Linked DNA regions of Rhodopseudomonas palustris HaA2. The protein of the gene in region 1 interacts with the protein of each later gene in a pairwise test. Links are inferred from orthologs where the notes say so. Each region holds a gene or a part of one and is shown in the gene's direction. Other genes may lie near its edges.

Region 1 (3,187 bases):
ACGATGTATTCCGCGCCGCGATACAGCTCCGCGTGGCCCTTCTGCCGGCCGAAGCCCTTGGCCTCGGTCACGGTGATGCCCTGCAATCCCACTTCCTGAAGCGCTTCCTTGACCTCGTCGAGCTTGAACGGCTTGATGATGGCTTCGATCTTCTTCACTTAGACTCTCCCCGGACTTCCCACGTGACTCGGCGATTGTATGACAGATTGCGCGGCGCTGCGCAGTGGATCGATGACACCGCGTGCCGAATGGGTAAGCAGCTCCGTCTGCGGTCCGGACATGCCTGAAAACCGGAGACGGTCGCGCGCAGACCCCGCCGAGATCGGCGAGCGCGGGGGATCGAAACATGGCTTCCGTAAAAGCAGGGTCCATGCCAAATTGCCAGAATGGCTGATTGTGGAGCGTTATCAGATTATTAAGGCCGCGTCCGCGTAGACTTTCGAGATCAGCCCGCATCGCGACTGACTAATGATAGGGCGGTCGGCTTATTATATGTGCAATCTGAGGGGCGGTTGTGGGCGCGTTCTGGGGCCTGCTGCCTCAGTGTGAGGCGAGAGTACTGGGAATTGGGCATGGAGCTACTGACGCCCGCTGAAATGGACCGCGCGGACCTGCTCACGATCGCCTGGGGATCGTCCGGCTTCGCCTTGATGCTGCATGCCGGCCGGCATGTCGCGCAGGCTGCGATCGAGCTGGCGGAAACCGGACCGATCCTGGTGATCGCCGGTCCCGGCAACAATGGCGGCGACGGTTTGATCGCGGCCACCGAGCTGGTGGCGCTCGGCCGCACCGTGCACGTCATGTTGCTCGGCGAGCGCGACGCGCTGAAAGGCGATGCGGCGCTGGCGGCGCGGGAGTGGAAGGGGCCGCTGCTGCCGTTCCTGCCACAGTCGATCGGGACGCCGTCTCTGATCATCGACGCGCTGTTCGGCTCCGGCCTCAATCGGCCGGTGAAGGATCAGGCGCTGGAGATGATCGAGGCGGTCAACGCCACCGGCGTGCCGGTGCTGGCCGTCGATCTGCCGAGCGGCATCAACGGCGCCACCGGCGCGGTGATGGGCGCCGCGATCAGGGCACGTGAGACGGTGACGTTCTTCCGCCGCAAGCCCGGGCATCTGCTGGTGCCGGGGCGGCTGTATTGCGGCAAGCTGAAGGTCGCCGACATCGGCATCGATCCGGCGGTGCTCGACGAGATCAAGCCGCAGGCGTTCGAGAACGATCCGAATCTGTGGCTGCCGCATTTCCCGGTGCCGCGCGCCGACGGCCACAAATACGGCCGCGGCCATGCCGTGGTGATCTCCGGCGAACTGTCGCAGACCGGCGCGGCGCGGCTGGCGGCCCGCGGGGCGTTGCGGGCCGGTGCGGGGCTGGTGACGCTGGCGTCACCGTGCGATGCGCTCGCGGTGAATGCCACGGCGCTGACCGCCGTGATGGTCCGAGCGATCGATACGCCGGACCAATTGGCGGGAATGCTGGCCGACCGCCGTTTCAATGCCGTCGGCGTCGGGCCCGGCGCGGGCATCGACGACCGCACCCGCGGCAACGTGCTGGCGGCGCTGGCGGCGGGCGCCGGCACGGTGCTCGATGCCGACGCGCTGACGGTGTTCGCAGGTGCCCCCGAGACGCTGTTCGAGGCGATCAAATCCGGCGCCAATCCACAGGTTGTCCTCACCCCGCACGAGGGCGAATTCCCTCGCTTGTTCAGTGATATGAGCAACAAAAATCCACTTCGCTCGAAACTCGAACGGGTCCGCGTAGCTGCGCAACGTTCGGGGGCCGTGGTGTTGCTCAAGGGCCCGGACACGGTGGTCGCCTCACCGGACGGCCGCGCGGCGATCGCCTTCAACGCGCCGCCCTGGCTGGCGACGGCGGGCTCCGGAGACGTGCTGACAGGCATCATCACCGGATTGCTGGCACAGCGGGTGGCGGCGTTCGAGGCGGCCTGCATCGGCGTGTGGATGCACGGTGAGGCGGCCTGCGAGGCTGGGCCCGGCCTGATCGCCGAGGACCTGACCGAGACGCTGCCGGCGGTGATCCGGCGGGTCTATGACGAACTCGGCATCGAGTACTGATCGAGGGCGGTTCAACCCGCCTCAGCGTCATCCTGAGGCGCTCGGCGTGCCGCGCTCCTGGCGCGGCGCGTCGGGCCTCGAAGGATGGGCGGCAAGCTCGGACAGTGCCGTTGGGCCATCCTTCGAGGCTCGCTGCGCTCGCACCTCAGGATGACGCCTTGATGTGGAGCGAATGCTCTAGAAATTGCTGTAATGTTCAATCCTTGGAACCGAACGTTCAACTGACGGCGTAGCTCCGCAGCAGCCGCGGCGCGGACCATTTCGCGGCGAACGCTTCGATCAGCCACAGGCCCGGATATTCGGCGGCGAAGGCGATGCGCTGGGTCTGGCCGGCGTCGATCGCCAGCGTATCCAGCCAGAACGGCTTCCAGCCGTCGTCGAGCCGGTCGAGCAGCCGGAAATGATGGCCGTGCAGATGAAAGATCATCGGCATCGTCGCGCGGTTGTTCAAGGTCAGCACGACGGTGCGGCCGCGCTTGGCCTGGAAGGCGGGGCCTTTGGCGGCAACGAATGTGTCGGGCGCGAACCAGTCGAGCTGCGCCGAGGTCAGCGCGCCGAGCGGCAGGTCGACGCGAAGCGCCGAGCTGAGCGGGAGCTGCGCCGGCAGACCATTGTCGGGCAGGGGCGCGGGCAGTGGCAGCGGTGCTGGCCGCAGCGGAGGCTCGCTCGACGTGACGAGTCGTGCGATCGGCGTCGGCTTGCCGCCGTCGAGCAGCGTGATCGCAGACGTCGCGCCCGGCGGCCTTGTGGCATCGAGCAGCACATCGACGCGGGTGCCGGGCGCCAGCACCAGCGTGCCGTTGCGCGCCAAAAAGGGCTCGGCCGGCTGGCTGTCGAGGGCGATCACCCGCACGTCGTGATCGTCGATTCTCAGTGCGATCACATTGCGCTGGCAGGCGTTGATGAAGCGGAGCCTGAACCGGCCATTGGCGCGCAGCGTGATGTCCGCGGTCGGCTGGCCGTTGACGGTGTACAGCCACGGCATATCGCCGGCGTCGAGTCCGGACGCGAGCGGCTTGCCGTCGCTGCCGAGTCTCGCATCCTCGATCAGCACGACCTCGTCGCCATCGACCTGCGGCGGGGTGGCCTCCTGCACCACCAGCGGCAGCGCCGGC
Region 2 (7,756 bases), 440 kb from region 1 along the record:
GAGGCCGGAATCCGGCACCAGACCGCCGACAGTCAGGCCGTTCGGCACGCCGGCCGCACTACCAGCCGCCGCGCGCGCCGCGGCTTGCGCCGCCTGCATGGCCTGGAGCGCTGCCGTCGCCCGAGATAGCGACGCCGAGCCCTGCGCCGCCGCGGATGCGGCCTGCGCCGCGGCCTGCGCCGCTGCATCCGCCGCAATCGCCGTCGCCGACGACGTCGCGCTCGCACCGAGCGAGCGGGCTTCGGCCGCAATCGTCGGCAACAGCAACAGAGCCAGCAGACTCGTGCCGTGCAACAGCGTCTTGCGCGACAGCGGCAGCACGGCGAGCGGCCGAGGCTTCGACATCTGACGGGAACGGCGCGGGCGGGACGAGCGGTTGAAGGACATTGACGACTTTCTCGATCGCGAACACGCGCGGCGGCAGAACGACTGAGATCGTTCATCACCCCACGCATGTCTTTGACACGCGCCGCAGCACCAAGCCTCAAAGGATTTTTGTGAAGGTTACGTGTCAGCCTGTAGCGCATCGGCATGCGCACAACTTCTCGGCCGCTGCGCCGGTGAGGCCGTGCGATCTCCGGTGGCTAGCTCAGCAGTACAATGCCGCCCGGCAGATCGCGGCGCTCGACGTCAAACGCACGCTGGATCTGCGCCAGCGCCTCGTCGGGACGATCGATCCTGAACCGGCCCTTGACCGGACTTCCCGCCATCCGGGACGCCAGCAGGATGATGCGTCCGGACCGATATCGGTTGAGTTCGTCGATCACCTCACGGAGCGGCGTCATGTTGAAGATGAGCAGGCCGGTCTGCCACGCCGAGACGACCGCCGGATCGATCGTCGCCACGGCGCCGAGTCCGCGTTCGCCATAGAACACCTGCTGTCGCTCCTGCAGCACCGCTCGCTGGCCGCGATAGTCGATGTCGACCTGGTGCGACAGACAGGTCACGCAGACCGACGTTCCGGCCAGACGGATGTCAAAATGAGCCTTGACCGCGGAGCTGCGTCCTTGCCCTGCGATCACTCTGAACGGCGCTACGCCTTGCTCCGGCAACTTGAACGACGCCTGGCCAGCGATCAGTTCGACACCGGCGGCGCCGCCAGCGGGCGCGACGGCAAGGCTGGTCTTGCTGTCCATCTGCACCGATACTTCGTCGGCAAGCGAGATTTGGCGCTGTTCGCCGGGCCCCGTGCGATAGTCCGCCCGGAGCTCGGACAGCGAGGGCCACAGTTCCAATGGCGGCCGGACGATCATCACCCCGGCTGCCGATGCTGCGAGCGCCCCGGCCAGGACCGCCCGGCGCGTCGTGACGACGCCATGGCGCCGCGACGCAGGACCGCGCTTCTGTGCTCCCGCATCCTCCCGCAAGGACCGCCCCGCCGAACCGAGCGCGGTCCAGAACTGGCTCGCCTCCGAGAAGGCCGCGGCGTTGCCCGGGTTTCGGCTGCACCATTCACGCAGCGCAGCGCCGTCGGCGGCGCTCGCATGCCCCGACGTGAGCCGCCGGACCCACGCATGCGCCTCACGCTCGATCGGCGTCAGTTCGCGGTCTTGCTGGTCGTTGTCGATCATGAATCAGTGGAAATCCGTTTCCCGCTGCCGAAGCGACGCTCCGCCGTCGCGACATGCGGCAATCATGTAGCAGACACGTCTCGTAGGCCGCTCCCGCATATTCTCATCACAATTCGCTACCGCGGCGTTTTCTGCTGGAAGCGTAACATGCAAAATTCTTGAGCGCGTCGCAGTTCTTTCTCGACCAGACTCACCGAGATCCCCAACCGGTCGGCGATCTCATGCCGCGACAGGCCGTCGACGCGGGCTGCGAGCAGGATCTCCCGCTGGCGCGGCGTCAACTCCGTCATGATCCGCTTCAGCCTCTCGATGTCGGAGCGCCCCTCGATGATCCGCAAGACGTCGGGGGCGTCGTCGGCAATGTGCAGCAACGCGTCGACTTCATCGGCGCTCAGGCGTCTGGTTTCCGCCCGCCGCAGATTCAACGCGTTGTTGAAGGCCGCGCGCAACAAATATGCAACGGGGTTGCGCACCTCGCCGACGACTTCGCTGCCGTTCAGGCGCACATAAGTATCTTGCAACGCATCGTCGGCCCAGTCGGCAGATCCCAATCGACGTGTCAGACGGCGTCGCAGATCGCCGTAGCGATCGACCATGACCGTCAACAGACTCCGTTGGCCGAAAGATTCACGCAAGACAGGAACTGCCTCTCCGAGACCATGCGCGGTCCCATCCGAATTGCACGGAGCTCTACTCATCGCGCGATCCGCGCGCAAGCCTCGGTGGACAGAAGCCAGCCGTCGAGGTCGTCTGCGGCAGGACGATCATCGTGAACGGTTGCGCCATCCGCGGTGGAGGCAACCGGCCGACCACGATGCCGCCGAGGGTTTCGGGAATCGCAGCATCCAACCGCTGATCGCCCGTCGAACTCAGCAATCTGGGACGAACGACTTCGCCCGACGCGTCGACCGAGAAGCTGATGACCGCACGATAGCCCCCGGTCTGCGTCTCGGGACGCAGACAGAGTGCCCTTACGACCGTCTCCTGCAACAGGCCGGAATAGCGTTGCTCGTCGACATTTTGCTGCGACAATGCGGCCTGCGCGATTGCCGAGGCCGTCGCTAGTGACGCAGCCGAGCTCGGCACCGCCAGAACCACAAATGCATTGTCATTCGTGTATTCGCCGATAAGGCCGGTGTGCAGCAGCAGGCGCTTGAGCGCTTCGGCAGGAGTGAAACGCCCCTTCAGGCCTTGAGACCGAAGTCCGATCGTAAGATTGCCATTGTAGACGGCAATGCTGCCAGTCGCGGTGCCGAACGCATCCAGCACGCCATCGAGCGATTGCGCTGGAATATTGAACTCGACGTGGGGATCTGCAGCTGTGGCACTCGGCGCAGCAAACACGATGGCGCCCCAGAGAACCACGAGGATCTGAAATCTCACGACACTCGGCACTGCGACACGGGATGTTCTGAGGCTGGAGCGATGCAATCATAAGAGAGAACGGCCACCATAGCGACGCCGTTTTACATTGGAATGTCATCTCCGCAGGAGTTGCCCAACCAAGTGCCTCCTGACGCAATGCGCTGACCGCTTTACTCGAAGCGGGGCCGGAGGTCACACTGAAGCGCCCTCCATCCCCGCCACCCTGCGCCCTTCGGTCGGACAGCACTGTCGCCCCCAGGCTCCTCGTCGGCCGCGGCGGAGCGCCGGCTCATTGCCTCGACCCCGCCTGGTTCTCCGTGAGGAACCCAAATGGCCAGCCGTCGTCCTTCTCCAATCCTCCGTTGACGAAACGAGAGCGAACTGATTCACAGTCAATCCGAGATCGCCGAGACGACCGAGGCCGCCAAAGCCACCGATAGCCCCCAGGTCCCGTTTGAAGCCGATCTCGAGGCCCAGGCAGCCGATCTCGAGGCGGCCGTCGGCCAAGCCATCAAGGCCTGCACAGGCGACCGGTGCGGCGCGTCTATTCGTTAATCTTTTCAATTATTTGTTGGATGGTGGGGGAGGCAGGACTCGAACCTGCGAAGCCATAAGGCGGCTGATTTACAGTCAGCTCCCTTTGCCACTCGGGACACTCCCCCGCCCGTGCCGCCGGCCGAACGCCTTTGGCAGGCAAAACCGGAACCGGACAGCCGCAGCGAGCCCGCGGGCGGGCCTGCAACGCGGCGCGGTTATGGGCGATGCGCCCCCCTCAAGTCAACCAATCACATGACAATTTCTTGGGCCAATCGGCGGCATGACCAAATTGCCATGGGCGCGGCCGCGTGGGACAACCGCGCGATGAGTCCGAAAGAGCGAAATCCGCGGTTCCAGCGCCGCGACGACCGGGACCGTGGCCGACCGCAGGGATCAGGCGGGCGCCATGGCGCGCGCGAGCGCGATCCCGACGGGCCGGCGATCCTGTATGGCTGGCACACCGTCACCGCCGCGCTGGCCAATCCCGCGCGCCGCATCCGCAAGCTGCTCCTGACCGAGAACGCGGCGCGCAAACTCGCCGACGAGAACATCAACACCAGGATCACACCGGACATCGTGCGTCCCGGCGAGATCGACCAGCGGCTCGGGCCCGACGCGGTGCATCAGGGCATGCTGGCGGAAGTCGACCCGCTGGAGTCGCCGCGGATCGACACCCTTCCCGAGGACGGCATCGTGCTGGTGCTCGACCAGATCACCGATCCGCACAATGTCGGCGCGATCATGCGCTCGGCCGCGGCGTTCGCCGTCAAGGCGATCGTCACCACCGCGCGGCACAGCCCGGAGGCCACCGGCGTGCTCGCCAAATCCGCCTCGGGCGCGCTGGAGCTGGTGCCGCTGGTGCTGGTCACCAACCTCGCCCGCGCGCTGACCGAACTCGAGGACCGCGGCTACCTCACCGTCGGGCTCGACAGCGAAGGCAGCGCCGACCTCGCCGCAGTCGAGCTGCGGCAGCCGCTGGCGCTGGTGCTCGGCGCCGAGGGCAAGGGCCTGCGGCAGCTCACGCGCGAGACCTGCAACGTCGTGGCGCGGCTCGACATGCCGGGCGCGATCAAGAGCCTCAACGTCTCCAACGCCGCGGCGCTGGCGCTGTATATCGGCGCCAGCCGGCTCGGGCTGATGCGGTAGCCTGCAAGCGTCGACGCCCGCCCGCATCGCTGCGGACGGGCGCCCTGCCCTCGCCTGGACGGCGATCAGTAATAGCGGCGCAGCGGCGCGTGGTGGCGATGATGCGCGCGCGGTCCGTGGGCAACATGGCGCGGCACGCCGTAATGCCCGCGGTGATAGGCGCCGTGCTGCATGCCGTAGCGGTGATGATGCCGAACGTGGCGACGGCCGTAGCTGTAGACCACCGGGCCCATCGCCGGCGCGCCAACATATTGATGCGTCATCGCGTTCGCATAGACGCCGCCATTGTAGGCGGTGCCGGTCCGCCACACCGAGATGGCGCGGTTGTCGTAATACGGCGCCGGCGCGAAATTGCCCGGGCCGGAATAGGTCGGGCCCTGATCGACGTAGTAATAGCGCGTCGGATCCGGCAGCCTTTCGAACGCCGCGGAACCGTAGCCATAACCATAGCCGTAATCATACGGGACATAGGCCGCGGAGCCGCAGCTGCTGACCGCGCCGCAGGGCGCGCAGGCGCCCGCGTACAGGCCGCCGCCACAAGCCAGCGCCGGCGCGGCGCTGACGGTCACGACGGCCATCGCCGCCACCAGTCCCGAGATCATCTGACGCATGTGTCTCTCCTGTTGGGTGTCTTTTCTTGGTTAGGTCACGTTGAAATGACGCAGTCCGCAGCGCGCGATCTAGCCGCGCGGCCCGCGGAAATTCGGCTCGTAGGGCGGCCGTCCTCCGCGTTCGTCCAGCGGCGGCGCGATGATCACCTGCGGCGGATCCATCGGCAGCGGCGCCGCGGCGGGCTGCGGCGGACGCGATTCCACTTCCCAGGACTGACGGAAACTCTCGGCCGGCTTCGGCAGCGGCCGGTTCGCCGGCGGCTCGACCTCGAGCCGGCCATAGCCGGGCAAGCGGTTCGAGCCGGGATAATAGTGCCCGACCTCGGGCAGGCGGACCGGGCGGCTGCCGTAGAAGGTCGGCTGCCGGTGCACGCCGCGCTCCAGCCCCCAATCGCCTTCAACCACCGAATAGGACACGTCGCGGCCGTTGATGATGATCGGCACGCCGGGGCGGCCCGGAACGACGATGGCGAAGCCGCCGCTGTCGGCGAGCGCCGGCGCCGCGGTCAGGGACAGAAGCAGCATCGCCTGCGCAACGCGCAGCGTGGGGCGTTTCATGGACATGACCCGAGGGTAGTCGAAAAGCCTGGCGGATGGGTTAAGGCGCGGTGGCGGACTTCCGATAAGCCTAACGCACGTCGCAGAATCCGAGTTCCATCGGCTGTCGTGCCAAGCGAATCGTTAACGGCGGCTGGGTCGGCGCCGCGATGTCGAGGAGACTGGTGCCGGCGGAGAGGATCGAACTCCCGACCTTCGGTTTACAAAACCGCTGCACTACCGCTGTGCTACGCCGGCGTCGCCACGGGGGCGCGAGACAGCTAGCAGCGCGGGGCGATCGGGACAAGTCCGGGACCGGACTTTGCAGCGGATTCGAAGCTGCGCGGCGGCGTGCTGCAGATCAGCTGACGCCCAGGAACGGATCGCCCGCCAATGCTTTGTCGCGCCATGGGCAATGACAAATTCGACGACCCGAGCCGCAAAGGCAACGAGCCGGCGCCGCTGCTGATGATTGCCGTCGCGGTGATCCCGCTGCTCGGCGTGGCGGCCTGGATGCTGTTCGGTTGACGCTGCGGGCTGCCGCGACCGCCGCGGCGAGCGCTAGCGCCGCGACGCCAGCGCGGCGGCGATGCGGCCCTGCACGACCACGCCGAGCCAGATCACCAGCGTCGATAAAGCGGCGGCGGCAATCACCAGAACATCGATCTGAGCCATGGGACTCGTCCTCTATGGTGCATGCGGGCGATATCCGCACGCCCCGCCCCGGCCGGCCTTGATGCCGGTCAAACGCCGCGACGGCCGGCCGGCATCAGAGCCAGCGGGCCAGCACGGCGAGGTTGACCGCGCAAGCCAGCAGCAGCGCCAGCGTCAGGCCGATCGGCATCCCGTCGATGCGGGTTTTGGAGATCGTCGTCATGGCCGGACCATCGGGCGATTCTGGCCGCGGAGTCCCGAGCGATATTTTCCGCCGGATTTAACACTCGTTAACCTTCGATTCCCGCCAACGCCGCGCTGTCCCGGACAGCCGAAAGGCCGGCGCGTGGCCGGCCTTTCGTCCTAGGATTTCGGTCGGAAAAGCGCTTCGTGTCCTAGTACTTCGCGACCGCGGGGCCGCCCCAGCCGAACCGATAGTTGATACCGGCCTTGACGGTGTGGTCGTCGTTGCGGAACGTGGTGCCGACCATGTCGGCCGGACCGCTGGTGAAGGCGGTGTTGTCGAACTTGTAGTATTGATACTCGACCTTGGCGGACCAGCTCGGTGCGAACATGTATTCGAGGCCGGCGCCGACCGTGTAGCCGTCATTGCGGCTGCCCGACGTCGAATACGCCGCCGGGATGCCGCCGGCGGTGGCGACGCCGAGGCTGGAATCGCGGAAGGCGTAGCCGCCCTTGGCGTACAGCAGCGCCGGGCCCCAAGTGTAGCCGATCCGGCCGGTGACCGAGCCGAGGCCGCGGGTGTTCTCGGTCGCGGTGCTGCCGGCCGGGAAGATCACGCCGGTGTTGTTCGACGCCATCCAGCTGTATTGCGCTTCGAGGCCGACCACCCAGTTCGGCGCGAACTGATAGTCGAAGCCGCCCTGCACGCCGCCCATGAAGCGGCCGGAATCGCTCTGGAGGTTGTTGCTGCCGGCGAAGGCGCCGCCAACATTGCCGCCGATATAGAAGCCGGTCCAGTTGTAGACCACCGTCGGCGCAGTGGCGGGCGGCGCCTTGGTGTAGGCCGGCCGCGGACCGAGATCGGCGGCGAAAGCCGGTGCGCCGAGCGCGCCGAGCGCGACTGCGCTGAGCAGAAACTTCTTCATCGTCGTCCCTCGTCGTCTCGCGTTCGATCCCGTCTCACGTTCGATATCGTCCCGCGTTCGGTCTCGTCCGATCTAATCAAACAACGTGGCGCCAGTTTGGTTGCACGGCGGCGAAGCCGCAGCGAGGATCGAGCGCGACTGTGACGGCGACATAGCGCTCGGGAACTCGCGCGTAAGAAGCGCCGGTCGACAGATTAGTCGCGGCGGATTGCGATTTGGTCGGGTC

What was found. The genes of interacting proteins can lie anywhere in the genome.
Region 2: the proteins of RPB_RS12890 (region 1) and rlmB interact in binary tests that used the Escherichia coli proteins (3 or more experiments, as listed by UniProt). The link is inferred for Rhodopseudomonas palustris HaA2 from one-to-one orthologs.

Annotation. Positions count from the first base shown.
Region 1 is NC_007778.1:2,935,669-2,938,855, forward strand. The notes cover bases 1-2,822. They hold RPB_RS12890 (bifunctional ADP-dependent NAD(P)H-hydrate dehydratase/NAD(P)H-hydrate epimerase), read left to right. Parts: upstream 1-572; coding sequence 573-2,072; downstream 2,073-2,822. Other genes in these bases: RPB_RS12885 (P-II family nitrogen regulator), read right to left, coding at 1-158; RPB_RS12895 (multicopper oxidase family protein), read right to left, coding at 2,290-2,822. In the rest of the region: more of RPB_RS12895, read right to left, coding at 2,823-3,187. UniProt on the Escherichia coli protein: Bifunctional enzyme that catalyzes the epimerization of the S- and R-forms of NAD(P)HX and the dehydration of the S-form of NAD(P)HX at the expense of ADP, which is converted to AMP.
Region 2 is NC_007778.1:2,491,921-2,499,676, reverse strand. What follows is about bases 2,826-5,708. They hold rlmB (23S rRNA (guanosine(2251)-2'-O)-methyltransferase RlmB), read left to right. Parts: upstream 2,826-3,797; coding sequence 3,798-4,619; downstream 4,620-5,708. Other genes in these bases: RPB_RS11050 (hypothetical protein), read right to left, coding at 5,300-5,708; RPB_RS11055 (hypothetical protein), read right to left, coding at 4,685-5,230; RPB_RS11070 (TonB C-terminal domain-containing protein), read right to left, coding at 2,826-2,954. Outside these bases: RPB_RS11085 (filamentous haemagglutinin family protein), read right to left, coding at 1-345; RPB_RS11080 (FecR family protein), read right to left, coding at 585-1,571; RPB_RS11075 (RNA polymerase sigma factor), read right to left, coding at 1,688-2,167; more of RPB_RS11070, read right to left, coding at 2,262-2,825; more of RPB_RS11050, read right to left, coding at 5,709-5,788; RPB_RS25155 (hypothetical protein), read left to right, coding at 6,161-6,295; RPB_RS11040 (hypothetical protein), read right to left, coding at 6,329-6,442; RPB_RS11035 (outer membrane protein), read right to left, coding at 6,817-7,530; RPB_RS11030 (hypothetical protein), read right to left, coding at 7,756-7,756. UniProt on the Escherichia coli protein: Specifically methylates the ribose of guanosine 2251 in 23S rRNA.